Regions from separate parts of the Metabacillus sp. SLBN-84 genome, predicted to be linked through region 1. Evidence: a T-box and tRNA genes for the amino acid it is inferred to sense, from the RefSeq annotation. Region 1 holds a T-box; the other regions hold tRNA genes.

Region 1 (10,768 bases):
TCCGGGTTTGACTTTTTTGACGGATTTGTTCTGGCAGAGGAGCTGAGCGATGGAGCTAGACACCACGAAAAGCGGAGCCGACCGTTTAGGCCTGGCAGTCAGATAAGAAATCCCCGAAAAAGTCCGGGTTTGACTTTTTGGGGGATTTTGTTCTGACAGAGGAGTTGGCTGATGGAGCTGGACACCACGAAAAGCGGAATCGCCCGTTTAGTCCACACAAAAAAACCGCTGAACAATTCAGCGGTTTTCTATGTTTAAGCAGTCGTATAATGTTCGTCAACAATTGCTGCACAGCGCGTGCACAGTGTTTTGTGATTTTCATTTTCGCCCACATCGGTTGTGACAACCCAGCATCTTTCACACGTTTCGCCTTCAGCAGGTTTAACTGTGATTTTCACTTTGTCGCAAGTATGTGCATCCTGCGGAGCGTCCTCATAATTTCCAGCAAGCTTAAAGCCTGATACAATGAACAGCTGCTTTAAGTTTTCATCAATTGATTCAAGCAATTGTTTCGCTTCCCCGTTCGCATATACTTCGATGCTTGCAGTTAACGATTTGCCGATTACTTTTTCATTGCGGGCTGCTTCAAGTGCCTTTAAGACATCATCGCGAAGCTCCATGAAAGCATCCCATTTCTTCTCAAGCACGTCAGCACCGGCAATTTCCTTGCTTTCAGGCATATCTGTCAGCTGAACGCTTTCTTCTGAAACAGAGTCGATGTGTGCCCATACTTCATCAGCTGTATGAGGAAGGATCGGCGCAACAAGCTTGACAAGTGAAAGCAGCGTGTCATAAAGAACGGTCTGAATGGCGCGGCGCTCTTTGTTATCAGGAGCTTCGATGTAGAGAACATCTTTAGCGAAATCCAAATAGAAGGAGCTGAGTTCAATCGTGCAGAAATTATGAACCGCGTGGAAAATAGCAGCGAACTCATAGTCTTCATACGATTTTTTCACTTTGTCTGTCAGTTTATTCAGCTTCACCATCATGTAACGGTCAACATCGCGCAGCTCGTCAAACGCGAGGGCATCTGTTTCAGGGTTAAAATCAGCAAGGTTACCAAGAAGGAAACGGAACGTATTGCGGATTTTTCTGTACACCTCTGCTACTTGCTTCAGAATGTTGTCTGAAACTCTTACATCAGCCTGATAGTCAACAGACGCTACCCAAAGACGAAGAATGTCTCCCCCAAGCTGGTTCATAACTTTTGAAGGCAGCACAACGTTCCCAAGAGACTTACTCATTTTGCGCCCTTCTCCGTCCAGTGCAAAACCATGGCTGAGAACGCCTTTATATGGAGCTTTTCCTGTTACAGCAACACCTGTGGACAGGGAAGAGTTAAACCAGCCGCGGTATTGGTCAGAGCCTTCCAAATAAAGGTCTGCCGGACGCTGCAGGTCATCTCTTTCAAGCAATACTGCCTGATGGGAAGAACCAGAGTCGAACCAGACATCCATGATGTCCTGTTCTTTCGTGAAGTTTCCGTTCGGGCTGCCAGGATGCGTGAACCCTTCAGGAAGAAGATCTTTTGTTTCACGTTCAAACCAGATGTTTGAACCGTGCTCGCGGAACAGGCCGGAAACATGATTGATTGTTTCATCCGTAATAATCGGCTCTCCGTTTTCTGCATAAAAGACAGGGATCGGAACCCCCCATGCACGCTGTCTGGAAATACACCAGTCCCCGCGGTCGCGAACCATATTGAACAATCTTGTCTCGCCCCAGGCAGGAACCCATTTCGTTTCTTTTACTGCCTGAAGAAGATCCTCGCGGAAATCCTTGATGGATGCAAACCACTGGGCAGTTGCACGGAAAATGGTCGGTTTTTTCGTTCTCCAGTCGTGAGGGTATGAGTGTGTGATGAAAGAAAGCTTGAGCAGTGCTCCTGCTTCTTCAAGCTTTTCAGTGATCGGTTTGTTGGCAGCATCATAGAACATGCCCTCAAACCCTGGTGCCTCGCTTGTCATATGGCCTTTTTCATCAACCGGACAAAGGACATCAAGACCGTATTTCTGGCCGACGATAAAGTCGTCTTCACCATGACCTGGTGCAGTATGAACACAGCCCGTACCTGCATCTGTCGTTACATGTTCTCCTAAAACAACAAGTGATTCGCGGTCATAAAGCGGATGCTTTGCAGACACTTTTTCAATTTCTGCGCCTTTGAATGTTTTGACAGCCTTATAGTCTGCCCACTCAAGTTCTTTAGCTACCGTTTCAAGCAATGCGGATGCAACAACGAATGATTCCCCGTCCACATCTGCCACCGTATATTCAAGGTCCGGATGAACGGCAATGCCAAGGTTTGCAGGAATCGTCCACGGAGTAGTCGTCCAGATAATGATTTTTTCTCCGCCATTCAGCACATCATTTCCCTGTGCAACAGTAAATGCTACATAAATAGAAGCAGAGCGTTTGTCATAATACTCGATTTCAGCTTCTGCAAGAGCAGACTCACTGGAAGGTGACCAGTAAACCGGCTTTAATCCTTTATAGATGTACCCTTTCTTTGCCATCTCACCGAACACTTTGATTTGCTGTGCTTCGTATTCCGGTTTCAGCGTCACATAAGGGTTTTCCCAGTCTCCGCGAACACCGAGACGCTTAAACTGCTCCCGCTGATTGTTGATCTGCTCCCACGCATACTCTGCGCACAGCTTGCGGAATTCGGCTACACTTAGTTCTTTTCGGTTTACTTTTTTGTTTTTAGTCAGAGCCGTTTCAATCGGCAGACCATGTGTGTCCCAGCCGGGAACGTACGGAGCGTTGTAGCCGCTCATGGATTTATAGCGGACGATAAAATCCTTCAGCACTTTGTTCAGTGCATGGCCCATGTGGATATCTCCATTTGCATACGGCGGTCCGTCATGAAGAATAAACATCGGGCGGTCTTTTGTGCGCTCCTGCACTTTTTGATAAATCGTCATTTCTTCCCATTTTTCCTGAATTTGCGGTTCACGGTTAGGAAGATTTCCTCTCATCGGAAATTCGGTTTTCGGCATCAGCAGGGTATCTTTGTACTCCATCGGTATTCCTCCAGACAGTTTGTAATGGGGCAGAAAAAACACAAAAAACCTTCTCATCCCAGAAGGGACGAGAAGGTTTCTCGCGGTACCACCCTTTTAGACAAGCTAAAAAACGCTTATCCTCTTTGAGATTCGTAACGTGAATAACGCGTTTTTGCTTACTGATTCTATAGGTTCAGCAAAAAAACTCGAGGGTGATTTTCGCAAGTTTGCTTCTTTGCCGGACTCGCACCATCTCCGGCTCGCTTTGAAAGACTTCATACTGCTACTGTCCCTGTCATGGTTTTTTAATCATTTATAATATAGTAGTCATCAAATTATATGTGAAATGGTGCTTTAAAGTCAAGACTGCACCTTTGATTCTTCGCGCTCTTCATATAATGATTCCAGTTCATACTCAAGGAGGTGATCCCAGTCATCATTTTTAAGAAGGTCAAGCTGTGCTTCAATCAGCATCTGGAAGCGTGTTCTGAAAACTTTTGACTGCTTTTTCAGCTCTTCAATTTCAACGGCTATTTTTCTTGATTTAGAAAGCGATTCATTGATGATGCGGTCAGCGTTTTTCTCAGCTTCCTTCACAATCAGCTTCGCTTCCTTTTGTGCGTGGCGGCGGACTTCCTCAGCAGCCTCCTGCGCTACAAGAATGGATTTATTAAGTGTTTCCTCGATATTTGAAAAATGACCAATGCGTTCGTTAAGTTCGGTCACTTTGTTTTCGAGTTCTTTTTTCTCGCGGATGGCAAGCTCATAATCTTTGATGACCTGGTCGAGGAATTCATTGACTTCGTCCTCGTCATAGCCCCGGAACCCTTTGTTAAATTCTTTGTTATGAATATCAAGCGGTGTTAACGGCACTTCTGCCACCTCCAGTATGTATTGATCAATCGATCTTTCTTCAAGTATAATTCATATTTTGACAGAAAAGGCAAAAATCCTTCTATTTTCCCAAATTTATTTTTGAATCCCGTATGAGATTTTCCACTTATCTTTCTTTGTCCTGCCATCAATCGACAACAGTTTTGATCTGCCGTGGCCTCTTACAGAAAGCGTGTCTCCTTCTCTGCATTCAAATGACGGCTGTTCGATGACCCGAAAGTTTACTTTCACATACCCGGATTGAATCAGTGCGCCAATTTTTTGCCGGGAAATGTTATAGACAGATGCTGCAACAGCATCAAGCCTTAACGAGCTCACGGTCGATGCTTTTTCAAGCATTTCTTCCACGTGGAGGATGCGCTCACTCCAGTCAAGTGCTTTCAGCGAAACCTTTGCCCGGCCAATTTCAGTCAAATTCATCAAAAGAAAAGCTTCTGTTTCTTTTGCAGCAACCAGCTGGATCCGGTCACCTGAAAAAAGCAGGTCGCCGAATTTTGAACGTTTGAGCCCAAGTGACATTAAAGAACCCAATACTTGCCGGTGCTCGATGGGCAACAAACTTAGACGGATACGCGATCTCAAGCAGGGACAGCTGAAAATCATCATGGGAAGGAGTAAAGTAGTCCGGATAGAGCAGAGCCCGCTTCCGTTCCATATCCTCGCCCGAAAACTGAAGTCGAACGTCTTCTCCTGACCCGACAACGGCTTTCACCATCTCCTGCTCCCTCGGGTCGAGAAAATCGGTCAGCTTTGGAGAATAATTGATCAAAACACTTTCTTTCCATTCAGCCGCCTGATCGATAAAATGCCGTTCTTCCTGTCTGAAGTGCTGATATATGTGGTCCATGCTTATCTTCCAGCCTTTTCGTTAAGCTCCTATAAATTGGAGCCAAAATGAAAACAGTGCCGTTATGTACGGCACCGCCTGTATCTTATCCAATCATTGTGAAGATTGAGTTAAGCCCGTATCCTGCAAATCGCAGAGCAAGAAGTGCAACAATTGGTGAGATGTCAATCATGCCAAGCGGCGGAATAAACCTGCGGAAAGGTTCAAGGTACGGCTCTACAATTTTAGCAAGCAGCTGTCCGAAACTGCTTTCTCTTGCATTCGGAAACCATGAAAGCAAGATGTAAATAATAATCGCATAAGAGTAAACCTGCAACAACGTAAATAAAACATCAGCTACTACGCCCATTTAATTTTACCACCTCTGATCTTCTTCCGAGACAATTTCTGAAATCGAACCTGCAACATCAACGTTATCCGGTGTGCACAGGAAAATATTCGCTCCGATCTTCTGAATGTCTCCCCCTATAGCGTACACAGTTCCGCTTAAAAAGTCTACAATGCGCTTTGCCTGATCATGCTGAATGCGCTGCAGATTGACAACAACTGCCCGTCTGTTCTTCAGCTGATCGGCAACGTCCTGAGCTTCAGCGTAAACTCTCGGCTCGCATAAAACCACTTTAGATGATTTCTGAACACTTTGCAAACTGACAACATTCTGTTTGGTCTGCTGCGGCTTTGGAGGAAACGGCTGTTCTTCCTCGTAATCATAGTCCTGATGCCTCTCCTGCTCAACGTATTCATATTCTTCCTCATCAAGGGCAAAAAAGCTTTTAAACTTATTTTTAATACTCATGTACGTGACACCTCCGATTTCTTATCCAACCAGGGCTGAGCCGATGCGGATGAAAGTAGCGCCTTCTTCAACCGCTATTTCAAAGTCATTCGACATTCCCATAGAAAGCTCACTGCAAGGTGCATACGGCAGATGAAGGGACTTTACTTCCCCGCGCAATGTACGGAGCCTTTTGAAGGATTCTCTCAATACATGTTCATCATCTGTGTTAGGAGCCATAGTCATTAATCCGACGACAACAATGTTCGGATAATTCTCAAGCTCCTTAACAAATGGGAGAACTTCCTCAGGTGTCATGCCATGCTTGGATTCTTCTCCCGACGTATTCACTTGAATGAAGCACTTTACTTTATCATCGGCCCGCTTATCAATTTCTTTAGCAAGCGAGAGCCTGTCCAGGGAATGTATGTAGTCTGCTTTATCAATCATGTCTTTTACTTTTCTCGTCTGAAGGGTTCCGATAAAATGCCATGAAGCACTGTTTCCTATAGCTTCGTATTTTTCGGCAAGACCTTCATTTCTGTTTTCGCCAAGATGTGCAATGCCTGCTTCAACAGCTTCTTTCGCCCGTTCAATGCTGACATATTTTGTGACGGCAATCAGTCTGATCTCATCCGGATTGCGGTCTGTTTCACTGCATGTATGTTTAATTCTTGCACGTATTTCCTCTAAGTTCTGTTTGACGCTCACAGTTGTTTTTGCCTCCCCTTTAAACCGATAAATCCAGCCATTCTTCCGGTCTTGCCCTGATCTCTCCTGTGTGAAAAAAACAGGGAAGATTCGCAGCTTGTACAAAGCGGGCTTGTCAATATGCGGGACTCGCTCAGACCTGCATTCAACAGCAAATATTTGTTGAGCAGCTTTAAGTCAAGCGAATACTGCCCGGCAGACACCTCTTCATATGGAGAAGGGAAAGCTTTAGACAGCGCTTTGTTCACTCTGTCAATGACATAATCATCAACGGTATAGCAGCAAGGTCCGATGGATGGTCCGATGATGGCATAAATGGATTGTGCCGAGACGCCTTCCTTCCGGGTCCACGTTCTGGCCATTTTGCCCCCAATATCAAGGACTGAACCTTTCCAGCCTGCATGAGCAGTGCCGACCAGCCTTTTTTCAGGCTCATAGAAGAAAAGAGGCACACAGTCTGCGTAGCAGAGAGAAAGCATCAGGCCTTCTTCATCTGTGTATAGGCCGTCTGTTCCCGGAACAGCCGAAGCATAATTCATTGTCCCTTTTGAACCGTCTTCCTTGCGTGCTTTATAAATGCTGCTGTCATGAACCTGGTCTGCATAAACCCAGTGTTCAAGAGGCATATTCACGGCTGATGCAAGGATCTTTCTGTTTTCTGTTACACTTGCGGGATCGTCGTGGACATGGAGGCCAAGATTCAGAAACTGAAAGTGACCGCTTGAGACTCCCCCGTTTTTTGTTGTAAATCCAATAACGAGATCTTCATTTAATTGTTCCCAGTCCGGGCTGTTTAAGTATGTTTCATGCTGAAGATTAAGCGGATTCTGAGTCATAAATGATCATTCCTTCTGTTTGCTGTTTGGTGCAATTTATATACGACTATATTTTACCACATCTTTCCCATTCCGACAGAAGATTGTTAAATTAATTCGCTGTTTTGGTCTATTTCCCTATTTACACGGACTAAAATCACATCTTCCCCGATTTTGACAATGTTTCTCCACGGTACGACGACTTCTTCCTCCTTGCCGAAAAAACCGAGTACCTTGCCAGGCCCGCTGATAAAGACAGCCTGAATTTTCCCCGTCGTTACATTTATATCAAAATCCGATACCATTCCGAGCTTCTTTCCATCTGAAACATTGACAACATCTTTTGTCTGAAATTCAGATATATTCATCATCGCATCCGCCCCCCGTCTTACTTAACTATATGTATGAATATGAGCGTTCTATGCCCTTCATTTCATGAAAAAGAGCCGTCCTGAGAGACGGCTCTAATTCTGTATATTCTTATTCATTTGTTTGATAGCAGCTTTTTCAAGCCTTGAGACCTGCGCTTGTGAGATGCCGATTTCCTCCGCCACTTCCATTTGGGTTTTTCCCTGGAAGAACCGTTTTCTCAATATGAGCTTTTCACGCTCATTAAGCCTGCGCATTCCCTCTTTTAAAGCAATTTCTTCGATCCAGTGTGAATCGCGGTTTTTTTCGTCACTGAGCTGATCCATGACATAGATTGGATCCCCGCCATCGTTGTAAATCGGTTCAAAAAGCGACACCGGGTCCTGGATGGCATCCAGTGCAAAGACGATTTCTTCATGCGGGACTTCCAGTACCCGGGATATTTCTTCCGCGGTCGGTTCTCTTGAGGTTTTGCTCATCAATTGTTCTCTGACCTGCAAAGCTTTGTAGGCAATATCACGAAGAGATCTGGAAACCCGGATCGGATTGTTATCGCGCAGATAGCGCCTGATCTCTCCAATAATCATCGGTACAGCATAAGTTGAAAATTTTACATTCTGGCCAAGATCGAAATTATCAATGGATTTCATAAGTCCAATACAGCCAACTTGAAACAGGTCATCGACAAACTCACCGCGGTTGTTAAATCGCTGAATGACGCTCAAAACCAAGCGAAGATTCCCGTTCACGAGCTTTTCCCGTGCATCCGAATTGCCGCTTTGCATCTCGCGGAACAGGATTCTCATTTCCTCATTTTTCAGGACTGGAAGTTTGGAAGTATCTACTCCGCATATTTCAACTTTATTTCTTGCCACATCTTTCCCTCCTAACAGGAGCTGCTGTACAGAGTTAAGTATCTCCTTAGGTGGGAAAAATATGCACATGTCCAAAAGCCAAAAATGTCGGAAGTGCCTCCAAAGCATACAGGAACTGGAAATTCGGCGGATAATATTTTTTTAGACCATTTTATTGAATTCTTTGCGCAATCTTTTGATAATTCTCTTTTCAAGCCTGGATATGTAGGACTGGGAGATCCCGAGCATATCCGCGACGTCTTTTTGCGTTTTTTCTTCTCCTCCCTGAAGGCCAAACCGCAGTTCCATGATCTGTTTTTCCCGGTCATTCAGCTGCTGAAGAGCTTTAAGGAGAAGTTTGCGGTCCACATTTGCTTCAAGATCTTTTGTGATGATGTCTTCTTCTGTTCCAAGAACATCCGAGAGGAGCAGCTCGTTTCCGTCCCAGTCGATATTCAATGGTTCATCAAATGAAACTTCAGACCGGATTTTGTTGTTTCTTCTCAGATACATCAGAATTTCATTCTCGATGCATCTTGATGCATAGGTGGCAAGCTTGATTTTTTTTTCCGGATTAAAGGTGTTGACAGCTTTGATTAGTCCAATTGTTCCGATGCTGATCAAATCTTCAATGTTAATGCCTGTATTCTCAAACTTCCTGGCAATATAGACGACAAGCCTTAAATTTCTTTCAATCAGAATGGAGCGTGCTGCCTGATCGCCTCCCGGCAGTTTTTTCAGAAGGACTTCTTCTTCATCCTTTGTGAGCGGGGGCGGAAGTGCTTCGCTTCCTCCGATGTAGTGGATTTCATCTGTTTTCAGGCCCAGCTTCATCAGCAATTTATACCAGAGATACGTAATCTGCAATTTTAGTTTTTTCATGATTCTCTCCCTTCTATTTTCCTTTACAGCTGAGTACACTACTACAGGATAATGATAAAGCTGAGTTTGGTACTATCAAGCAGTGGATATTCTGGTTTGATGGCACTTATCGCTAAGTTCAGAACCATCAAGCGGTGGATATTTTTGTTTGATGGCACTTATCGCTGAGTTCGGGACCATCAAGCGGATAAAATTCTGGTTTGATGGCACTTATCACTGCGCTCAGAACCATCAAGCAGTGGATACTTTGGTTTGATGGCACTTATCACTGCGCTCAGAACCATCAAGCAGTGGATACTTTGGTTTGATGGCACTTATTACTTCGTTCAGAACCATCAAGCGGTGGATACTCTGGTTTGATGGCACTTATCACTGCGTTCAGGACCATCAAGCGCTGGATATTCTGGTTTGATGGCACTTATCACTGCGTTCAGAACCATCAAGCGTTGGATATTATAGTTTGATGGCACTTATCGCTGAGTTCGGGACCATCAAGCAGTGGATATTCTGGTTTGATGGCACTTATTGCTGCGTTCAGGACCATCAAGCGCTGGATATTCTGGTTTGATGGCACTTATCGCTAAGTTCAGAACCATCAAGCGGAGGATACTCTGGTTTGATGCACTTATTACTGCGTTCAGAACCATCAAGCGGTTAAAATTCTGGTTTGATGGCACTTATTGCTGCTTTCAGAACCATCAAGCGCTGGATAGTCTGTTTTGATGGCACTTATCACTGCGTTCAGAACCATCAAGCGCTGGATAGTCTGCTTTAATGGCACTTATCACTGCGTTCAAAACCATCAAGCGCTGGATAGTCTGGTTTGATGGCACTTATCACTGCGTTCGGAACCATCAAGCAGTGGAAATCTTTATGAAACGTCCTGCACGGCTCCGCTCTGAAGCATTTTGGGATGAACGATGCAGTCATATTCTCCTTCAGGCGACAGGCTTGTTCGGTTCAGCCCGATAATCGTTTTCGAAGCAAGAATCGTTTCATCTTTTGTTGTCACAATGACCTCATCCGGTTTTAGACCGATTAAAAACTGATTTGATTTTCCGACGACTCGAAACGGAATGATTCTTACTCTGTTATCCATAGAATGAGATTCACTTGACGCGGTTAAAGCCGCCATCACATCTTCCTGAAGCGCTATATCAAGCAGCGCATCCGGAACATGCCCTTTTAGCTTATTGGCATCTGCAATCATGACCGGGGACTTTGAGATGGGATCATAAAGCTGATTTCCGCTGTCTATCAGGCCCTTCAGTGTAAACGATGCTTCCCCAATCTTGACGTGAACCGAGACAATCATGTCATATTGAATCTTTTTCATCTCAAGATCATCAAGCCTTTTTCTTGAAAAATACCAGGCTGCAGGAAAGCCGGCGATGACAAACAGCCAGCTGACAGGATCGCCAAAACCTCCTGAGTTTGTCATTAAAATTCCGTCTGCAAATCCGATTTCCGTCTGAATAAAATAATGGGCCCCCATCATGGCCCCGCCTACCATAAAAGTAACGAAATAAAAAGTAAGCAGACACTTGGCGAAATACTTAAACCTCTTAAATCCAAAGGCTGCCAGTATCATGAAGACAGAAACGGATAACTTG
Region 2 (10,768 bases), 2.4 Mb from region 1:
AATGCCGAGGTTTCTTGCTTCTGTCGCACAGTCGTATACAGCCGTGATCTGAGGAACACCTACGCCTGCAACAACACGTGTTGTACAGATTGATCCAGGTCCGATTCCGACTTTTACAACATTCGCTCCGGCTTCAGCAAGAGCTCTTGTCGCTTCTGCAGTCGCCACGTTTCCGGCGATAATATTCAGTTCAGGGAACTCGCTTCTGATCGTTTTGACCATGTCGAGAACGCCTTTTGAATGACCGTGTGCCGTATCAACTACAATCGCATCAACATTGGCTTCAACAAGTTTTCTAACGCGGGTCATCGTATCTGACGTCACACCTACGGCTGCACCTACAAGAAGGCGGCCGTGTTCATCTTTTGCAGAGTTTGGGAACTCGATGACTTTTTCAATATCTTTAATCGTGATTAATCCTTTTAAAACACCTTCATCATCAACAAGAGGAAGTTTTTCGATTTTGTGTTTTTGAAGAATGCTCTCTGCATCCTTTAACGTTGTTCCGACAGCTGCCGTTACAAGGTTATCTTTTGTCATAACCTCTGAGATCTTGATGGAGAAATCCTGAATAAAACGCATATCCCGGTTTGTAATGATGCCGACTAGCTTTTGCTCGTCTTCATTGTTGACGACAGGAACACCTGAAATGCGGTATTTTCCCATCAAATGCTCCGCATCATATACCTGGTGGTCAGGAGTTAAAAAGAATGGGTTTGTAATAACACCCCGTTCAGAACGCTTTACCTTATCAACCTGTTCTGCCTGCTGCTCAATGGACATGTTTTTGTGGATAATGCCCATGCCGCCCTGTCTTGCCATCGAAATCGCAAGCTGAGCTTCCGTCACCGTATCCATGCCTGCACTGATAATCGGAACATTAAGCTTAAGAGTCGGTGTTAAGCTGACACTTAAATCTACATCCCTTGGCAGTACTTCAGATTTAGCCGGAACAAGCAATACATCGTCAAACGTCAAACCTTCTTTAACAAATTTACTTTCCCACATCATGAAATCCCCCTCTTTACGGCAAAATATTATTAGTAGATTAACAACTTGCCTAGCCACTGTCAAGAACAGGTAAAAGAGTTTAAAAATTTCGACAATAAGGAGGTCTGCAAAGTGACTGCAGCAAACGCGTGGAATCAGCTTAAATCCTACCAAACAACAGAAACGGTCCAAAAATTCCTGGAAAAATGTTATCAAAAATCCAGCCAGTCACTGCCGGCAGAACTCTCTTATCAAAACAGCTACCCGTTTGTGTATCATCTGAAGCATGCAGAAAACTTTTATCTCTCAGCTGAAAACGCGTCACTGCCCGTAAAGCCCATGCTGCTTTTCTACGGTATGGCCCAGCTCATAAAGGCCTGCATCCTGACAAAAGATCCGGAATACCCTGCTGCATCCTCTGTCCTTGCACACGGAGTATCTTCTCGCAAACGCAAAAAACAGCACTACCGTTTTCTGCAGGACGAAGTGAAAATACAAAGGAACGGCCTGTTTGCCCATGCTGCCTCCCACCTTTACAGCCTTCAGCACGTGGAGAATGACAAGTACTCCATGCACGAGCTTTTGAAAAGAGTGCCAGAGCTCGGTGATCTGTTTAAAATGCATAAACAAAAAGACGTACATATCGAAATTCAGGTGAACGATCAACACATTCATCTTCCGAAAGATGCGGCAGTTTCCTTTCACATGACACCGGAGAGGATGACTGACTACTTGCAGCATCACTTTCAGCTTGATAAAGCCGGTGAGACAGATGAGGTTATCTCATTGCTTCTGCCGGGGTCTTTTAACGCTTTCAGCAGCCCGCCCTTCTTATATAACCAGCAGACGTACACGTACAGTTTGCCGGCATCGCTGAATGATCTGGCCGGTCTGCCTGAGTTTCTTGCGCACTATCTCCTGCTGTACAATCTCAGCATGATCTCAAGATATGAAACAGAGTGGTGGTACGAACTGATGCTCAGCCATTCCCAGGATGACTATGTCTTCATCGTCCGTTTCCTTGAAGCCACAAAGGATAAAATCCCACGGATGGCACTGACCTTTTTGAATCAGATGCGGGAGCAGAGTATGTAGGGGTATGTTCCAAGCTGCTTGGTTACCCTCAGATATCGTTTTACAGTTTGGAGGGTACGATTGCAGGCTTTGCATATACTCTAATATCGTTTTACGGTTTTGCAGGGTAAGATTCGGGCGGTTGCTTACCCTCGGATATCGATTTACGGTTTTACAGGGTACGATTCGAGACTTTGCTTACCCTCTAATATCGATTTACGGTTTTACAGGGTACGATTCGAGACTTTGCTTACCCTCTAATATCGTTTTACAGTTTTACAGGGTACGATTCGGATGTTTGCTTACCCTTTGATATCGTTTTACGGTTTAGCAGGGTACGATTCAGGTGATTGATTACCATCACTCATTATTTCTGGCGCAAATAACCTTGCCCAGGTTAAATTTACCTACATCCTATTCTTTTCCGAACAACAAAAAAGAACAGCATCTCTGCTGTCCTCTTTTCTGCGTGCCTGGCAACGTCCTACTCTCACAGGGGGAAACCCCCAACTACCATCGGCGCTAAAGAGCTTAACTTCCGTGTTCGGCATGGGAACGGGTGTGACCTCTTTGCCATCATCACCAGACAATATGCAATTGGTTGAAAGAAGTTATTCTTTCAAAACTGAGTAACGTTTGATAACAAGATTCACGTGCAATTTACGCTTAGTTATACTGTGGTTAAGTCCTCGAACGATTAGTATCTGTCAGCTCCACACGTCACCGCGCTTCCACCTCAGACCTATCAACCTGATCATCTTTCAGGGTTCTTACTCACAAATGTGATGGGAAATCTCATCTTGAGGGGGGCTTCATGCTTAGATGCTTTCAGCACTTATCCCTTCCGCACATAGCTACCCAGCGATGCCTTTGGCAAGACAACTGGTACACCAGCGGTGCGTCCATCCCGGTCCTCTCGTACTAAGGACAGCTCCTCTCAAATTTCCTGCGCCCACGACGGATAGGGACCGAACTGTCTCACGACGTTCTGAACCCAGCTCGCGTACCGCTTTAATGGGCGAACAGCCCAACCCTTGGGACCGACTACAGCCCCAGGATGCGATGAGCCGACATCGAGGTGCCAAACCTCCCCGTCGATGTGGACTCTTGGGGGAGATAAGCCTGTTATCCCCGGGGTAGCTTTTATCCGTTGAGCGATGGCCCTTCCATGCGGAACCACCGGATCACTAAGCCCGACTTTCGTCCCTGCTCGACTTGTAGGTCTCGCAGTCAAGCTCCCTTGTGCCTTTACACTCTGCGAATGATTTCCAACCATTCTGAGGGAACCTTTGGGCGCCTCCGTTACATTTTAGGAGGCGACCGCCCCAGTCAAACTGCCCGCCTGACACTGTCTCCCAGCCCGGTAAGGGCTGCGGGTTAGAATTTCAATACAGCAAGGGTAGTATCCCACCAATGCCTCCACCGAAGCTGGCGCTCCGGTTTCCAAGGCTCCTACCTATCCTGTACAAGCTGTACCAAAATTCAATATCAGGCTGCAGTAAAGCTCCACGGGGTCTTTCCGTCCTGTCGCGGGTAACCTGCATCTTCACAGGTACTATAATTTCACCGAGTCTCTCGTTGAGACAGTGCCCAGATCGTTACGCCTTTCGTGCGGGTCGGAACTTACCCGACAAGGAATTTCGCTACCTTAGGACCGTTATAGTTACGGCCGCCGTTTACTGGGGCTTCGGTTCAAAGCTTCGCTTGCGCTAACCTCTCCCCTTAACCTTCCAGCACCGGGCAGGCGTCAGCCCCTATACTTCGCCTTGCGGCTTCGCAGAGACCTGTGTTTTTGCTAAACAGTCGCCTGGGCCTATTCACTGCGGCTTTTCAGGGCTATTCACCCTAAAAAGCACCCCTTCTCCCGAAGTTACGGGGTCATTTTGCCGAGTTCCTTAACGAGAGTTCTCTCGCTCACCTTAGGATTCTCTCCTCGCCTACCTGTGTCGGTTTGCGGTACGGGCACCTCTCACCTCGCTAGAGGCTTTTCTTGGCAGTGTGGAATCAGGAACTTCGGTACTAAATTTCCCTCGCCATCACAGCTCAGCCTTATATGGGAAGCGGATTTGCCTACTTCCCGGCCTAACTGCTTGGACGCGCATATCCAACAGCGCGCTTGCCCTATCCTCCTGCGTCCCCCCATTGCTCAAATGGTGAGGAGGTGGTACAGGAATATCAACCTGTTGTCCATCGCCTACGCCTTTCGGCCTCGGCTTAGGTCCCGACTAACCCTGAGCGGACGAGCCTTCCTCAGGAAACCTTAGGCATTCGGTGGAGGGGATTCTCACCCCTCTTTCGCTACTCATACCGGCATTCTCACTTCTAAGCGCTCCACCAGTCCTTCCGGTCTGGCTTCGACGCCCTTAGAACGCTCTCCTACCACTGTTCGTAAGAACAGTCCGCAGCTTCGGTGATACGTTTAGCCCCGGTACATTTTCGGCGCAGAGTCACTCGACCAGTGAGCTATTACGCACTCTTTAAATGGTGGCTGCTTCTAAGCCAACATCCTGGTTGTCTAAGCAACTCCACATCCTTTTCCACTTAACGTATACTTTGGGACCTTAGCTGGCGGTCTGGGCTGTTTCCCTCTTGACTACGGATCTTATCACTCGCAGTCTGACTCCCGAGGAGCAAGTCTTTGGCATTCGGAGTTTGACTGAATTCGGTAACCCGATGAGGGCCCCTAGTCCAATCAGTGCTCTACCTCCAAGACTCTCATACTCGAGGCTAGCCCTAAAGCTATTTCGGAGAGAACCAGCTATCTCCAAGTTCGATTGGAATTTCTCCGCTACCCACACCTCATCCCCGCACTTTTCAACGTGCGTGGGTTCGGGCCTCCATTCAGTGTTACCTGAACTTCACCCTGGACATGGGTAGATCACCTGGTTTCGGGTCTACGACCACGTACTAATTCGCCCTATTCAGACTCGCTTTCGCTGCGGCTCCGTCTCATCAACTTAACCTTGCACGGGATCGTAACTCGCCGGTTCATTCTACAAAAGGCACGCCATCACCCGTTAACGGGCTCTGACTACTTGTAAGCACACGGTTTCAGGATCTTTTCACTCCCCTTCCGGGGTGCTTTTCACCTTTCCCTCACGGTACTGGTTCACTATCGGTCACTAGGTAGTATTTAGCCTTGGGAGATGGTCCTCCCGGATTCCGACGGGATTTCACGTGTCCCGCCGTACTCAGGATCCACTCTGGAGGGAACGAAGTTTCGACTACAGGGTTTTTACCTTCTATGACAGGCCTTTCCAGGCCGCTTCATCTACCCCGTTCCTTTGTAACTCCGTATAGAGTGTCCTACAACCCCAAGAGGCAAGCCTCTTGGTTTGGGCTGATTCCGTTTCGCTCGCCGCTACTTGGGAAATCGCATTTGCTTTCTCTTCCTCCGGGTACTTAGATGTTTCAGTTCCCCGGGTCTGCCTTCAGTACCCTATGTATTCAGGTAAAGATACTGTTCCATTACGAACAGTGGGTTTCCCCATTCGGAAATCTCTGGATCAAAGCTTACTTACAGCTCCCCAAAGCATATCGGTGTTAGTCCCGTCCTTCATCGGCTCCTAGTGCCAAGGCATCCACCGTGCGCCCTTCATAACTTAACCAAAATTGGTCAATCGTTTGTTTAGACTGTAAAGTCTAAGAAAATCACTATGGTAAGCGTAAATCTCAGTGAATTACTTGTTATCAATTACGTTATCCAGTTTTCAAAGAACAACTTTCTTGGTGGAGCCTAGCGGGATCGAACCGCTGACCTCCTGCGTGCAAGGCAGGCGCTCTCCCAGCTGAGCTAAGGCCCCGTATTAAATAGATGGTGGGCCTAAATGGACTCGAACCATCGACCTCACGCTTATCAGGCGTGCGCTCTAACCAGCTGAGCTATAGGCCCATCTCATATAAGGATAAAAGAGACGATTGCGACGAACAAAAAAGCACGCGCATGACGTTCTCGCTTACTTGTAAAGTAAACTTCCTATTTAAATGGAGAACAAAGTTCTCTCAAAACTAAACAAAAACCAAAAGCGACCTCATATCCTTAGAAAGGAGGTGATCCAGCCGCACCTTCCGATACGGCTACCTTGTTACGACTTCACCCCAATCATCTACCCCACCTTAGGCGGCTGGCTCCTTGCGGTTACCCCACCGACTTCGGGTGTTGCAAACTCTCGTGGTGTGACGGGCGGTGTGTACAAGGCCCGGGAACGTATTCACCGCGGCATGCTGATCCGCGATTACTAGCGATTCCAGCTTCATGCAGGCGAGTTGCAGCCTGCAATCCGAACTGAGAATGGTTTTATGGGATTGGCTAAACCTCGCGGTCTCGCAGCCCTTTGTACCATCCATTGTAGCACGTGTGTAGCCCAGGTCATAAGGGGCATGATGATTTGACGTCATCCCCACCTTCCTCCGGTTTGTCACCGGCAGTCACCTTAGAGTGCCCAACTGAATGCTGGCAACTAAGATCAAGGGTTGCGCTCGTTGCGGGACTTAACCCAACATCTCACGACACGAGCTGACGACAACCATGCACCACCTGTCACTTTGTCCCCCGAAGGGGAACCTTCTATCTCTAGAAGTGGCAAAGGATGTCAAGACCTGGTAAGGTTCTTCGCGTTGCTTCGAATTAAACCACATGCTCCACCGCTTGTGCGGGCCCCCGTCAATTCCTTTGAGTTTCAGTCTTGCGACCGTACTCCCCAGGCGGAGTGCTTAATGCGTTAGCTGCAGCACTAAAGGGCGGAAACCCTCTAACACTTAGCACTCATCGTTTACGGCGTGGACTACCAGGGTATCTAATCCTGTTCGCTCCCCACGCTTTCGCGCCTCAGCGTCAGTTACAGACCAGAGAGTCGCCTTCGCCACTGGTGTTCCTCCACATCTCTACGCATTTCACCGCTACACGTGGAATTCCACTCTCCTCTTCTGCACTCAAGTTTCCCAGTTTCCAATGACCCTCCCCGGTTGAGCCGGGGGCTTTCACATCAGACTTAAGAAACCGCCTGCGCGCGCTTTACGCCCAATAATTCCGGACAACGCTTGCCACCTACGTATTACCGCGGCTGCTGGCACGTAGTTAGCCGTGGCTTTCTGGTCAGGTACCGTCAAGGCGCCGGCAGTTACTCCGGCACTTGTTCTTCCCTGACAACAGAGTTTTACGATCCGAAAACCTTCATCACTCACGCGGCGTTGCTCCGTCAGACTTTCGTCCATTGCGGAAGATTCCCTACTGCTGCCTCCCGTAGGAGTCTGGGCCGTGTCTCAGTCCCAGTGTGGCCGATCACCCTCTCAGGTCGGCTACGCATCGTTGCCTTGGTGAGCCATTACCTCACCAACTAGCTAATGCGCCGCGGGCCCATCTGTAAGTGACAGCCGAAACCGTCTTTGAATGTCAAACCATGCGGTTTGACATAGTATCCGGTATTAGCTCCGGTTTCCCGGAGTTATCCCAGTCTTACAGGCAGGTTGCCCACGTGTTACTCACCCGTCCGCCGCTGACCTCCGAAGAGGTCCGCTCGACTTGCATGTATTAGGCACGCCGCCAGCGTTCGTCCTGAGCCAGGATCAAACTCTCCGAAGAAAATTTGTGACTCATAAATGTTGCTGACTTAAAAAATTTAAAACGTTTGGTACGCTTTTGGTTTTGTTTAGTTTTCAAAGAACTTTTTGTGTCGTTTCATCTCGAAGCGACCTAATCAGTATATCACTCTAAAGCCCATTAAGTCAATAACATTTTGAAAATGTTTTTTTGCTAAACTCGCTTATGTAGTGGCTTTCTTACTGACTTTTAGAATTATATCAGCATTCTTTTAAATAAGCAATAAAAAAAGAGCAAAAAATTGCTCTTATAGTATTTCTTCTATATATAGCTGTCTGTATTCTTTTAGAGCAATCATTTCCCCGCTGTCCTGAAGCTTCACAAGAGGTCTTGCAGGCTGGTGATCTTCTATAAAGACAATTTCTGCTGTTCGCCCATCAGACAGCCTGACGATTGTCCCGCTGCTGAATGTCAGCAGTCCTTTTCTCAATGATTTAAGAGCTGAGAGGTCAAATCTGCCAAACTCATCTTCCATCAGCTGCTCTAGAACGTGAAATGGAGACTGGCGGTCTCTGTACGGCCTGCTGCTGACCATGGCCTGATAGGCGTGGGCAAGCGCTGCAATCCTCCCGTAAGGATGAAGCTGGTCTCCTTTAGTGCCGAGGGGATACCCGCTTCCGTCCATTCGTTCATGATGCTGCAGGACGCCGATTTTGACAGCTTCTTTTAAAGATACAATGTTTTTGAGCATTTTATAGCTGTGTACAGGATGCTGTTTGATTTCGTCAAATTCTTTTGCGGTCAGAGCTCTTTTTTTCTGAATAAACCCCTGATCAAGCTTAGTCAGTCCGCAGTCGCAAAGCAGTCCTGTCATTGCAATCTGAATCACGTCACCGTGCGGGAAGCCTGAAGATTTGGCGAGGCTTGCGCTAAGAAGCGCCGCTGATACAGATTGATGGTAGAGATAGTCTTCTTCTCCTGAATATCCGGTTGTTTTAAACACTTCTGACGGGTGTTGCAGGATATGTTCCACAGCAGGAATCAGAAGATTTCTAACCTTTGAGATGTCAACTGAAGCACCTGAATGCCAGTCCGCATACAGTTTTTTAAAGCCATTGACTGCAGCATGGTAGACAGTCCCAAACGAGGTAACAGACTTGTCCGCCGGAACGTTTTTGTCCTGCTCGGTCTCGCTGGATGATTCTATTTCTACTGTCTCTATTAAAAATGCATGCAAAACATCGATCAGTTCCCGTTTAAGGACAGTATGTTTCCGCATAAGCGGTTTACCCGATGCTGAAAGAACATCCTTCAGCAAGATGTTCCCCTCATTTATCTGATTGATATGGACCCTCACATGAATCCCTCCCAACCTGATTATAACCCAATCTTTTTAGAAGGATATGGATTTATTGAATAAAAAAGACAGAAAAAAAGTACAGCTTAAGCTGTACTTTTCCTCCTTATTCTTCAGTGCCTGATGGATCTTCCGGCGGTGCTTCAGATTCAGGATCCTGAATCTGTTCTTCTGTCAGATCCTCTTCAGGTTCCAGTTCTTCTTTTTCCACTACCGCTACTGTTGCAACGTGTTCTTCGCCACCAAGCTTAATCAGCTTGACGCCCTGTGTGTTTCGTCCCGTTGTCGAGATGCTGTCAATCGCCATCCGGATCAGAACGCCGCTTGCTGTAATCAGCATCAGGTCCTCTTCTCCTGTTGAAGGCTTAACAGATATGACAGTACCGTTCTTTTCGGTTACATTACATGTTTTAATCCCTTTTCCGCCACGGCTTTGCACGCGGTATTCAGCTGCAGGCGTCCGCTTGCCGAATCCGTTTCGCGTGACAGTCAGAACGTCTGCGTCCTCTTCCAGGATCTCCATGCCGACAACTTCGTCATCCGCATCAAGCGTAATGCCTTTTACACCTGTAGCCGTCCGGCCCATTGAGCGGACGTCTGTTTCAGGGAAGCGGATCAGCATTCCCTTTTTCGTTCCGATCATGATGTGTTTCGTTCCGTCCGTCAGCCTTACCGAAATCAGCTCATCTGCTTCGCGCAGATTGACAGCAATCAGGCCGCCTTTTCTGATGTTGGCAAATTGAGAAAGGGGAGACCGTTTTGAGATTCCTTCTTTCGTTGTGAAGAAGAGTGACCAGTCATCTGCAAATTCTGAAACAGGAATGATGGCATTGACCCATTCCCCTTTTTCAATCTCAAGCAGGTTAATGATCGGCAGACCTTTTGCCGTTCTTCCGTACTCAGGAATCTCGTAGCCTTTTGTACGGTAAACCTTTCCTTTGTTCGTGAAGAACAGAATCGTGTCATGGGTTGAGGTTGTGAGCAGATGTTCGACGAAATCATCTTCATTCGTGCCCATTCCCTGAATCCCCCGTCCGCCCCTTCTCTGGCTTCGGTATGTCGAGATTGGAAGTCTCTTGATATAGCCGTTGTGCGTCAGCGTGATCACGATGTTTTCAACAGGAATTAAGTCTTCGTCTTCAATCATTTCGATGCCGCCGGTTACAATCTCCGTACGGCGCACATCATTGAAGCGCTCCTTAATTTCTTCCAGCTCCTCGCGGATGATTTCAAGAACTTTCTCATCATCTGCAAGAATCGCCTTCAGTTCTGCGATCAGTTTAACAAGACTCTGGTATTCTTCTTCAATCTTTTCGCGCTCAAGTCCAGTTAAGCGCTGAAGACGCATATCAAGAATAGCCTGTGCCTGTTTTTCAGAAAGAGAGAAGTTGTCCATCAATCCCTGTTTAGCGATATCTGTTGTCTGCGAGGCACGGATAAGTGCGATCACTTCATCCAGATGATCAAGTGCAATCCGGAGACCTTCCAGGATATGCGCACGCGCTTCCGCTTTGCGCAGCTCAAAGGCTGTGCGGCGGCGGATAATCACCTTTTGATGGTCCAGATAATAGACAAGGAACTGCTTCAGGTTCAGAACCTGAGGCTGTCCTCCTACAAGGGCAAGCATGTTGATGCCGAAGCTTGTCTGAAGAGCCGTCTGTTTAAAAAGATTGTTCAAAAGGACATTTGAATTTGCATCTTTGCGGACTTCAATGACAATACGCATGCCGTTTCGGTCTGATTCGTCCCTTAAGTCAGTGATGCCTTCGATCTTTTTGTCGCGTACAAGCTCTGCAATTTTTTCGATC
Region 3 (10,768 bases), 2.5 Mb from region 1:
CTGCGCCCACGACGGATAGGGACCGAACTGTCTCACGACGTTCTGAACCCAGCTCGCGTACCGCTTTAATGGGCGAACAGCCCAACCCTTGGGACCGACTACAGCCCCAGGATGCGATGAGCCGACATCGAGGTGCCAAACCTCCCCGTCGATGTGGACTCTTGGGGGAGATAAGCCTGTTATCCCCGGGGTAGCTTTTATCCGTTGAGCGATGGCCCTTCCATGCGGAACCACCGGATCACTAAGCCCGACTTTCGTCCCTGCTCGACTTGTAGGTCTCGCAGTCAAGCTCCCTTGTGCCTTTACACTCTGCGAATGATTTCCAACCATTCTGAGGGAACCTTTGGGCGCCTCCGTTACATTTTAGGAGGCGACCGCCCCAGTCAAACTGCCCGCCTGACACTGTCTCCCAGCCCGGTAAGGGCTGCGGGTTAGAATTTCAATACAGCAAGGGTAGTATCCCACCAATGCCTCCACCGAAGCTGGCGCTCCGGCTTCCAAGGCTCCTACCTATCCTGTACAAGCTGTACCAAAATTCAATATCAGGCTGCAGTAAAGCTCCACGGGGTCTTTCCGTCCTGTCGCGGGTAACCTGCATCTTCACAGGTACTATAATTTCACCGAGTCTCTCGTTGAGACAGTGCCCAGATCGTTACGCCTTTCGTGCGGGTCGGAACTTACCCGACAAGGAATTTCGCTACCTTAGGACCGTTATAGTTACGGCCGCCGTTTACTGGGGCTTCGGTTCAAAGCTTCGCTTGCGCTAACCTCTCCCCTTAACCTTCCAGCACCGGGCAGGCGTCAGCCCCTATACTTCGCCTTGCGGCTTCGCAGAGACCTGTGTTTTTGCTAAACAGTCGCCTGGGCCTATTCACTGCGGCTTTTCAGGGCTATTCACCCTAAAAAGCACCCCTTCTCCCGAAGTTACGGGGTCATTTTGCCGAGTTCCTTAACGAGAGTTCTCTCGCTCACCTTAGGATTCTCTCCTCGCCTACCTGTGTCGGTTTGCGGTACGGGCACCTCTCACCTCGCTAGAGGCTTTTCTTGGCAGTGTGGAATCAGGAACTTCGGTACTAAATTTCCCTCGCCATCACAGCTCAGCCTTATATGGGAAGCGGATTTGCCTACTTCCCGGCCTAACTGCTTGGACGCGCATATCCAGCAGCGCGCTTGCCCTATCCTCCTGCGTCCCCCCATTGCTCAAATGGTGAGGAGGTGGTACAGGAATATCAACCTGTTGTCCATCGCCTACGCCTTTCGGCCTCGGCTTAGGTCCCGACTAACCCTGAGCGGACGAGCCTTCCTCAGGAAACCTTAGGCATTCGGTGGAGGGGATTCTCACCCCTCTTTCGCTACTCATACCGGCATTCTCACTTCTAAGCGCTCCACCAGTCCTTCCGGTCTGGCTTCGACGCCCTTAGAACGCTCTCCTACCACTGTTCGTAAGAACAGTCCGCAGCTTCGGTGATACGTTTAGCCCCGGTACATTTTCGGCGCAGAGTCACTCGACCAGTGAGCTATTACGCACTCTTTAAATGGTGGCTGCTTCTAAGCCAACATCCTGGTTGTCTAAGCAACTCCACATCCTTTTCCACTTAACGTATACTTTGGGACCTTAGCTGGCGGTCTGGGCTGTTTCCCTCTTGACTACGGATCTTATCACTCGCAGTCTGACTCCCGAGGAGCAAGTCTTTGGCATTCGGAGTTTGACTGAATTCGGTAACCCGATGAGGGCCCCTAGTCCAATCAGTGCTCTACCTCCAAGACTCTCATACTCGAGGCTAGCCCTAAAGCTATTTCGGAGAGAACCAGCTATCTCCAAGTTCGATTGGAATTTCTCCGCTACCCACACCTCATCCCCGCACTTTTCAACGTGCGTGGGTTCGGGCCTCCATTCAGTGTTACCTGAACTTCACCCTGGACATGGGTAGATCACCTGGTTTCGGGTCTACGACCACGTACTAATTCGCCCTATTCAGACTCGCTTTCGCTGCGGCTCCGTCTCATCAACTTAACCTTGCACGGGATCGTAACTCGCCGGTTCATTCTACAAAAGGCACGCCATCACCCGTTAACGGGCTCTGACTACTTGTAAGCACACGGTTTCAGGATCTTTTCACTCCCCTTCCGGGGTGCTTTTCACCTTTCCCTCACGGTACTGGTTCACTATCGGTCACTAGGTAGTATTTAGCCTTGGGAGATGGTCCTCCCGGATTCCGACGGGATTTCACGTGTCCCGCCGTACTCAGGATCCACTCTGGAGGGAACGAAGTTTCGACTACAGGGTTTTTACCTTCTATGACAGGCCTTTCCAGGCCGCTTCATCTACCCCGTTCCTTTGTAACTCCGTATAGAGTGTCCTACAACCCCAAGAGGCAAGCCTCTTGGTTTGGGCTGATTCCGTTTCGCTCGCCGCTACTTGGGAAATCGCATTTGCTTTCTCTTCCTCCGGGTACTTAGATGTTTCAGTTCCCCGGGTCTGCCTTCAGTACCCTATGTATTCAGGTAAAGATACTGTTCCATTACGAACAGTGGGTTTCCCCATTCGGAAATCTCTGGATCAAAGCTTACTTACAGCTCCCCAAAGCATATCGGTGTTAGTCCCGTCCTTCATCGGCTCCTAGTGCCAAGGCATCCACCGTGCGCCCTTCATAACTTAACCAAAAATTGGTCAATCGTTTGTTTAGACTGTAAAGTCTAAGAAAAATCACTATGGTAAGCGTAAATCTCAGTGAATTACTTGTTATCAATTACGTTATCCAGTTTTCAAAGAACAACTTTCTTGGTGGAGCCTAGCGGGATCGAACCGCTGACCTCCTGCGTGCAAGGCAGGCGCTCTCCCAGCTGAGCTAAGGCCCCGTATTAAAGAGATGGTGGGCCTAAATGGACTCGAACCATCGACCTCACGCTTATCAGGCGTGCGCTCTAACCAGCTGAGCTATAGGCCCATCTCATATAAGGATAAAAGAGACGATTGCGACGAACAAAAAAGCACGCGCATGACGTTCTCGCTTACTTGTAAAGTAAACTTCCTATTTAAATGGAGAACAAAGTTCTCTCAAAACTAAACAAAAACCAAAAGCGACCTCATATCCTTAGAAAGGAGGTGATCCAGCCGCACCTTCCGATACGGCTACCTTGTTACGACTTCACCCCAATCATCTACCCCACCTTAGGCGGCTGGCTCCTTGCGGTTACCCCACCGACTTCGGGTGTTGCAAACTCTCGTGGTGTGACGGGCGGTGTGTACAAGGCCCGGGAACGTATTCACCGCGGCATGCTGATCCGCGATTACTAGCGATTCCAGCTTCATGCAGGCGAGTTGCAGCCTGCAATCCGAACTGAGAATGGTTTTATGGGATTGGCTAAACCTCGCGGTCTCGCAGCCCTTTGTACCATCCATTGTAGCACGTGTGTAGCCCAGGTCATAAGGGGCATGATGATTTGACGTCATCCCCACCTTCCTCCGGTTTGTCACCGGCAGTCACCTTAGAGTGCCCAACTGAATGCTGGCAACTAAGATCAAGGGTTGCGCTCGTTGCGGGACTTAACCCAACATCTCACGACACGAGCTGACGACAACCATGCACCACCTGTCACTTTGTCCCCCGAAGGGGAACCTTCTATCTCTAGAAGTGGCAAAGGATGTCAAGACCTGGTAAGGTTCTTCGCGTTGCTTCGAATTAAACCACATGCTCCACCGCTTGTGCGGGCCCCCGTCAATTCCTTTGAGTTTCAGTCTTGCGACCGTACTCCCCAGGCGGAGTGCTTAATGCGTTAGCTGCAGCACTAAAGGGCGGAAACCCTCTAACACTTAGCACTCATCGTTTACGGCGTGGACTACCAGGGTATCTAATCCTGTTCGCTCCCCACGCTTTCGCGCCTCAGCGTCAGTTACAGACCAGAGAGTCGCCTTCGCCACTGGTGTTCCTCCACATCTCTACGCATTTCACCGCTACACGTGGAATTCCACTCTCCTCTTCTGCACTCAAGTTTCCCAGTTTCCAATGACCCTCCCCGGTTGAGCCGGGGGCTTTCACATCAGACTTAAGAAACCGCCTGCGCGCGCTTTACGCCCAATAATTCCGGACAACGCTTGCCACCTACGTATTACCGCGGCTGCTGGCACGTAGTTAGCCGTGGCTTTCTGGTCAGGTACCGTCAAGGCACCGGCAGTTACTCCGGCACTTGTTCTTCCCTGACAACAGAGTTTTACGATCCGAAAACCTTCATCACTCACGCGGCGTTGCTCCGTCAGACTTTCGTCCATTGCGGAAGATTCCCTACTGCTGCCTCCCGTAGGAGTCTGGGCCGTGTCTCAGTCCCAGTGTGGCCGATCACCCTCTCAGGTCGGCTACGCATCGTTGCCTTGGTGAGCCGTTACCTCACCAACTAGCTAATGCGCCGCGGGCCCATCTGTAAGTGACAGCCGAAACCGTCTTTGAATGTCAAACCATGCGGTTTGACATAGTATCCGGTATTAGCTCCGGTTTCCCGGAGTTATCCCAGTCTTACAGGCAGGTTGCCCACGTGTTACTCACCCGTCCGCCGCTGATCTCCGAAGAGATCCGCTCGACTTGCATGTATTAGGCACGCCGCCAGCGTTCGTCCTGAGCCAGGATCAAACTCTCCGAAGAAAATTTGTGACTCATAAATGTTGCTGACTTAAAAAATTTAAAACGTTTGGTACGCTTTTGGTTTTGTTTAGTTTTCAAAGAACTTTTGATGTCGCATCGTCTTGAAGCGACCTCCTTAATATATCACGCGATGTCCTACTAAGTCAATAACTTTTTTGAAGAAGTTTTTGTTAATGTCATCAGCGACGTTTATTAATATACCACCGTGTCATCGGGGTGTCAACAAAAAAATAGAACAGGCAGTTTATTTTGCCCGTTCTACGTTAAGATCACCATTTTGATTACGATAAGCGCCGCCACTCCGGGCAATCCGAGCAAGCCCGAGATGGCTGCTGTTGTCCAGTTAATAGGAATGTGCAGGTCAATGCTTGTACCGAATGCATTAATAAAAAATAGAAACAATGCGCCTACAACAATCTTAGCCATCGCCTGCCCGATCCATCTCATTGATTTCATCGGGGCGCCTGCCACAAGAAGCAGAACGATGATGCCTCCAAGAATGGAAAAAACATATACAGGTTCCATTCCACCACTCACTTTCATCGTTACTTTCTACATATCTATGAAAGGATGGTAAAAATAGAACAAGCTATTTCTTTCCGATGGTGATATTTCTTTTCTTGGCTTCTCTTAATAAGAAGAAGTATTTAGACTGGGAAACCTTAAGTTCATAAAGGATTTCCGGCGAGGGCTCCACGCTTTTGTCAACAAGCTGCTTTCTGTGATTCCATTCACTTTTCATATGGAGGAGGTCGTCAATAAGCAGCTGATCATATTCTTTTCTGAGCCAGCCTTTTCTGCGAAAAAACATTGAAAAATTCCCCTTCCTCCTGTTTTAAAGCTCCCGTCTGCCTTCAAGCGCTTTAGAGAGTGTCACTTCATCTGCGTATTCCAGGTCTCCTCCCACAGGAAGACCGTGTGCGATTCTCGTCATTTTAATCCCTGCAGGCTTCAAAAGCCTTGAGATATACATAGCCGTCGCTTCTCCCTCAATGTTGGGATTGGTCGCCAGTATGATTTCCTGGACAGAATCATCCTGCAGCCTTTTAAGCAGTTCAGGAATTTTAATATCCTCCGGACCAATTCCGTCCATTGGAGAAATGGCTCCTTGAAGGACATGATAAAGGCCTGTGTATTCTTTCATTTTTTCCATGGCAATGACATCTTTCGGGTCCTGCACGACACAAATCACAGATTTATCTCTTCTTTGATCCTCGCAAATGTAGCAAGGGTCCTGATCTGTGATATGTCCGCATACAGAGCAGTACGTCAGATTCCTTTTTGCATTAACAAGCGCTTTTGCAAAATCCAAAACGACGTCTTCCTTCATGTTCAGGACGAAAAAAGCCAGGCGGACCGCCGTTTTGGGGCCGATTCCTGGCAATTTCATAAAGCTGTCAATCAGCTTTGATATAGGCTCTGGATAATGCATCCCATTCCTCCTAGAACATGCCTGGCAAGTTCATGCCTTTTGTGAATTTGCCCATTGTTTCGTTCGTCAGATCATCCATTTTTTTGAGTGCATCGTTTGTAGCTGCAAGCACAAGGTCCTGAAGCATTTCGATGTCATCCGGGTCCACGACTTCCGGCTTGATGTTTACATCAGTGACTTCTTTGTTGCCGTTGATTGTCACAGTGACCATACCGCCGCCTGCAGATCCTTCAATCGTTTTTGTTACAAGCTCTTCCTGTGCTTTTGCCATGTCTTTCTGCATTTTCTGCATTTGTTTCATCATCTTCTGCATGTTTCCCATTCCGCCACGGTTCATTAATAATCTCCTCCAAATCAGTCTTTTATTTCAATGAGGTCTGCACCCACTAATTTTTTCGCCTCGGCGATCAGCGGGTCCTCGTTTTCATCAGGGGTATTGCCGTCATCATTCTGACGCTGATCACGTATGTAATCCTCTCTTATTTTACCCCATTCCTGCTCAGGAACGCCAACCATTTCCAAGGTCCGTCCTGTAAGAGAAAGCAAAATGGCTTCCATATTGCTGCGGACACCGTTATTATCGTCCGCCACCATCTTGCAGTGGATTTCATATTTAAATTTTAGCACAAACGCAGTCTCTGATGCTGCGACAGGTTCACTGTCCGTCAGAAGCGCTGCATGGGATACTTTATTTTGTCTTCGGAGCTCTTCAAGGAGTTCTCCCCACTTGCCCTTAATGGCAGCAAGGTTTGGCTTTGTTGCATCTTTCAGGATTTCCTGAATCCGGCCAGAAGGGACTTTATATCCGCCGCGGATTGTCTTAGATGCTTTTTGCTCTCCCTGCTGCGCCTGCTGCTGCCCGCCTTGTGGCACGCCCTGCTTTTTCAGGAGTTCAAGTTCCCCGGACAATTTCTTCACCATGGCCTGAAGTTCGCTGTAATCGCCGCCTCCGCCTTCGCTGCCCGCTCTGCCTTTGCCCTCAAACTCTGAAAGCTTCACAATGGCAACCTCAAGGAAGATGCGCGGATGGTTTGTCCATTTCATTTCCTGCTGGCTCTTGTTCAGCACATCAATCGCATGGTAGATGGCATCAGTCTGAATTTCTTTCGACAGGCTGACAAACTGATCATCAGCCGTCACTCTTTCAAGTACCTCTTCAAGCTGCGGAGCTGTCTGGTAGAGGAGCAGATCCCTGTAATAGTAGATAAAGTCTTCTGTAAGCTTTGATGCATCCTTCCCCTGGTTCATCAGCTCATCGAGTGTCTGCAGCGCACTCGATACATCTTTTTCATGCATGGAATGAATCAGGTTTCCAATCATCGCCTGGGATACAGAGCCTGTAATGAGCAGGGCATCATCAAGCGTCACTCTTTCATCACTGAAGGAAATCGCCTGATCAAGCAGACTGAGCGCATCACGCATTCCTCCGTCTGCAGCGCTTGCAATGACCTGAAGTGCAGACTGGTCTGCGATTATCTTCTGATCATCAATAATCTCCTGCATCCTTCCCACAATTGAAGCTGCCGTGATCCGTTTAAAATCAAACCGCTGGCACCTTGAAATGATGGTGAGAGGAATTTTGTGGGGTTCTGTTGTCGCCAGAATAAAGATGACATGTTTCGGAGGCTCTTCAAGCGTCTTTAACAGGGCATTGAACGCGCCGATTGAAAGCATGTGAACCTCATCGACGATATAGACTTTATATTTAACCGATGATGGTGCATATTTTACTTTATCCCGGATATCCCGGATTTCATCTACTCCGTTGTTTGAAGCAGCGTCAATTTCAATTACATCAGAAATAGAGCCATCTGTGATTCCCCGGCATGCTGAGCATTCATTGCACGGCTCTGCAGCTGGCGCTTTTTCACAGTTGACTGTTTTAGCAAAAATCTTGGCAGCGCTCGTTTTACCCGTTCCCCTCGGCCCGGAAAAAAGATACGCGTGCGAGAATTTATCTTGCAGCAGGGCATTTTGAAGCGTTCTGGTAATATGTTCTTGACCTACGACATCATGAAATTGCTGCGGCCGCCAAACACGGTATAAAGCCTGATAACTCACATAACGCCCTCCTTCAAATTCATCCTTTCTATTATACCTTATGGAAACAGGAATTTACAAAGCCCAAAAAGGGGTCAGTCCCGCACTGCATTAATGCAGTGCGGGACTGACCCCTTTTTGAAAAAAATAAAAAACCCATCCTTCATCAGGATGAGCTGATTATTATAAGTTAAACTGCCGTGCACCTTCCGTCGATTAGTGCCCATAAGCGTTACTTAAGCAGTTAGCTCGGCCCAGGCAACCCTGCGGCACATGAGAGATTCCACTTAATGCTGCTTCCTTCCGGACCTGACATGGTTCATGGATTCCCATTGCGCAGGACCCAGACGTCAACACCACTTACTTAAGGCAGGCCCTACAGACAGCTAACCTCGGGAAAGGGATTCGGCCTCGCTAGAGCGGATTGCGAGTACAGGGCACCGCTACCTCCCCGCTTAGCACGGCAAAATTGATACCTAGTTTAGGTGCGCCGTTTAGTACGACGCATAACCTAGTATATAAGGTTTTACCGAAAATTGCAATCTCCAGCTACTGTAAATTTTTTGAAGAAGCCTTCAGCGCTTTTTTCTTTTCACGCAGTTCTCTGAAAAAATCACTGAGCAGACGCCCGCATTCTTCTTCAAGTACACCCCGGGTCACTTCTGACTGATGATTAAATCTGCTTTCATCCAGAAGATTCATCAGTGTTCCGGCACAGCCGCCCTTCGGATCTGCAGCGCCGTAAACGACCCGCTTCACTCTTGAGAGCACAATCGCACCTGCACACATCGGACAAGGTTCAAGAGTAACGTACATTGTCGCATCTTCCAGTCTCCATGATCCTGTCCGTCTGCATGCTTCATCGATGGCAATCATCTCGGCATGGGCAATTGAGCGCTGGTCCGTTTCTCTCAAGTTATATCCTGTGCCAATCACTTCATCGTTCAGAACAATGACAGCACCGATCGGCACCTCTCCAATTGCTTTTGCCTTAAGCGCTTCTTTGACCGCCAGTTCCATGTACATCTGATCTTTATCCATTATGTGCTCCTTATAGATTCAGGCAGGTTGGCACAAGCTAGGTTTAGTAAAGGAGTGAATGGCTTTGGATAAAAAAGCAGCCTGTGCCCTGCTGATTATTGATATGATAAATAATTTCGACTTCAAGCACGGCGAAACGCTCGCCGCTGAAGCAAAAACAGTGTCGCAAAACATTTATACTCTGAAAAAGAAGCTGCAGCAGCAAAATGTTCCTGTCGTCTATATAAATGATCATTATAAATTATGGCAGGCCGATTTTCAAAAGATATCGGAGACCTGCACAAATGAACGGAGCAAACCGATTATCGACCAGCTCTATCCGGATGATACCGACTATTTTTTAATCAAGCCCATGCACTCCGCCTTTTACGGAACCGCATTAAATGTACTCCTTGATCACCTTCAAGTTAAGCATCTCATTTTAACAGGCATTGCCGGAAACATTTGCGTGCTTTTTTCAGCCAATGATGCCTATATGCGAGGCTATCGGCTTTCCGTCCCCGCAGACTGCATTGCATCAAATGATAAGCACGACAACGAATATGCCCTGCGGATGATGAAGAATGTCCTGCAGGCGGATATATCCGCTTCCCCTCATATAAAAATATAACATGCTCCCGCTCATTTCCTCATAGAATGTAACAGAGAAAGTATGACGAATGAGTGAGGGGATTCAATATGCAGATACATATTGTCCGGGAAGGACAAACATTATACGGCATTGCCCAGGCGTACAGCACGACTGCCGAAGAGATCATTCAGACAAACGAGATCCCAAATCCCGGCCAGCTTGTCGTCGGCCAGACTATTGTTATTCCGATCAGGGGGCGTTTCTACTGGGTGCAGCCCGGCGATACCCTCTGGTCCATCAGCAAAAAGTTCGGCACTACCCCAAAAGAGCTTGCAGAAATAAACGGGATCCAGCTCAACACCCAGCTTCAGATCGGATTCAGGCTCTATGTTCCCGAACGCCCTAAACCAAAAGCAGAGTTTAACGCCTATATAGAGCCGTCCGGCAATCAGGTCAGCCCGAACCTGGAGGAAAGCGCCAGAGAAGCAGCTCCTTATTTAACATACCTCGGCCCGTTCAGCTTCCGCATCCAAAAAGACGGAACACTGAAAGAACCTCTATTAAATGATTTTGCCAATATCGCAAAGAAAAACAAAGTCACGCTGATGATGATTGTAACGAACCTGGATGATGACGGCTTCAGTGATGAGATTGGACGGATTGTTCTCAACAATCAGGATGTCCAGAATAAGCTTTTAAACAACATCGTTGCGACAGCAAAGAAATACGGATTCAGGGATATTCATTTTGACATGGAATATTTGCGTCCGGCAGACAGAGAAGCCTATAACCGTTTTTTGAAAAAAGCAAAAGCAAGATTCAAGAAAGAAGGATGGCTGATCTCAACCGCTCTTGCACCGAAAACAAGTGCAGATCAAAAAGGCAAGTGGTATGAAGCCCATGACTACAAGGCTCATGGGGAAATTGTTGATTTTGTCGTCGTCATGACATATGAATGGGGATACAGCGGGGGACCTCCTATGGCAGTGTCTCCGATCGGCCCTGTCCGCGAAGTGCTCGACTATACGCTTACAGAAATTCCTGCGG

What was found. The T-box of region 1 lies ahead of ileS (isoleucine--tRNA ligase). A T-box ahead of a tRNA ligase gene usually reads a tRNA of that ligase, here a tRNA-Ile.
Region 2: it encodes a tRNA-Ile, which carries the amino acid that the T-box ahead of ileS (isoleucine--tRNA ligase) is inferred to sense. The anticodon was not compared.
Region 3: it encodes a tRNA-Ile, which carries the amino acid that the T-box ahead of ileS (isoleucine--tRNA ligase) is inferred to sense. The anticodon was not compared.

Annotation. Positions count from the first base shown of each region.
Region 1 is NZ_JBRJIP010000001.1:2,510,513-2,521,280, forward strand. It holds gene ileS (isoleucine--tRNA ligase) at 255-3,026, opposite strand; T-box leader at 3,087-3,316, opposite strand; gene RKD52_RS12835 (DivIVA domain-containing protein) at 3,369-3,881, opposite strand; partial or broken gene RKD52_RS12840 (YlmH family RNA-binding protein) at 3,978-4,749, opposite strand; gene RKD52_RS12845 (YggT family protein) at 4,835-5,098, opposite strand; gene RKD52_RS12850 (cell division protein SepF) at 5,105-5,545, opposite strand; gene RKD52_RS12855 (YggS family pyridoxal phosphate-dependent enzyme) at 5,567-6,235, opposite strand; gene pgeF (peptidoglycan editing factor PgeF) at 6,232-7,071, opposite strand; gene RKD52_RS12865 (YlmC/YmxH family sporulation protein) at 7,158-7,421, opposite strand; gene sigG (RNA polymerase sporulation sigma factor SigG) at 7,515-8,363, opposite strand; gene sigE (RNA polymerase sporulation sigma factor SigE) at 8,436-9,155, opposite strand; gene spoIIGA (sigma-E processing peptidase SpoIIGA) at 10,027-10,768, opposite strand, start outside.
Region 2 is NZ_JBRJIP010000001.1:80,133-90,900, forward strand. It holds gene guaB (IMP dehydrogenase) at 1-1,008, opposite strand, end outside; gene RKD52_RS00440 (YaaC family protein) at 1,123-2,085, shown strand; rRNA gene rrf (5S ribosomal RNA) at 2,536-2,651, opposite strand; rRNA gene RKD52_RS00450 (23S ribosomal RNA) at 2,742-5,672, opposite strand; tRNA gene RKD52_RS00455 (tRNA-Ala) at 5,792-5,867, opposite strand; tRNA gene RKD52_RS00460 (tRNA-Ile) at 5,880-5,956, opposite strand; rRNA gene RKD52_RS00465 (16S ribosomal RNA) at 6,108-7,645, opposite strand; gene RKD52_RS00470 (HD-GYP domain-containing protein) at 7,911-8,960, opposite strand; gene gyrA (DNA gyrase subunit A) at 9,067-10,768, opposite strand, start outside.
Region 3 is NZ_JBRJIP010000001.1:56,838-67,605, forward strand. It holds rRNA gene RKD52_RS00310 (23S ribosomal RNA) at 1-2,662, opposite strand, end outside; tRNA gene RKD52_RS00315 (tRNA-Ala) at 2,784-2,859, opposite strand; tRNA gene RKD52_RS00320 (tRNA-Ile) at 2,872-2,948, opposite strand; rRNA gene RKD52_RS00325 (16S ribosomal RNA) at 3,100-4,637, opposite strand; gene RKD52_RS00330 (pro-sigmaK processing inhibitor BofA family protein) at 4,896-5,162, opposite strand; gene RKD52_RS00335 (YaaL family protein) at 5,227-5,448, opposite strand; gene recR (recombination mediator RecR) at 5,473-6,069, opposite strand; gene RKD52_RS00345 (YbaB/EbfC family nucleoid-associated protein) at 6,080-6,406, opposite strand; gene dnaX (DNA polymerase III subunit gamma/tau) at 6,424-8,130, opposite strand; RNA gene ffs (signal recognition particle sRNA large type) at 8,308-8,573, opposite strand; gene tadA (tRNA adenosine(34) deaminase TadA) at 8,659-9,150, opposite strand; gene RKD52_RS00365 (isochorismatase family cysteine hydrolase) at 9,215-9,760, shown strand; gene RKD52_RS00370 (LysM peptidoglycan-binding domain-containing protein) at 9,829-10,768, shown strand, end outside.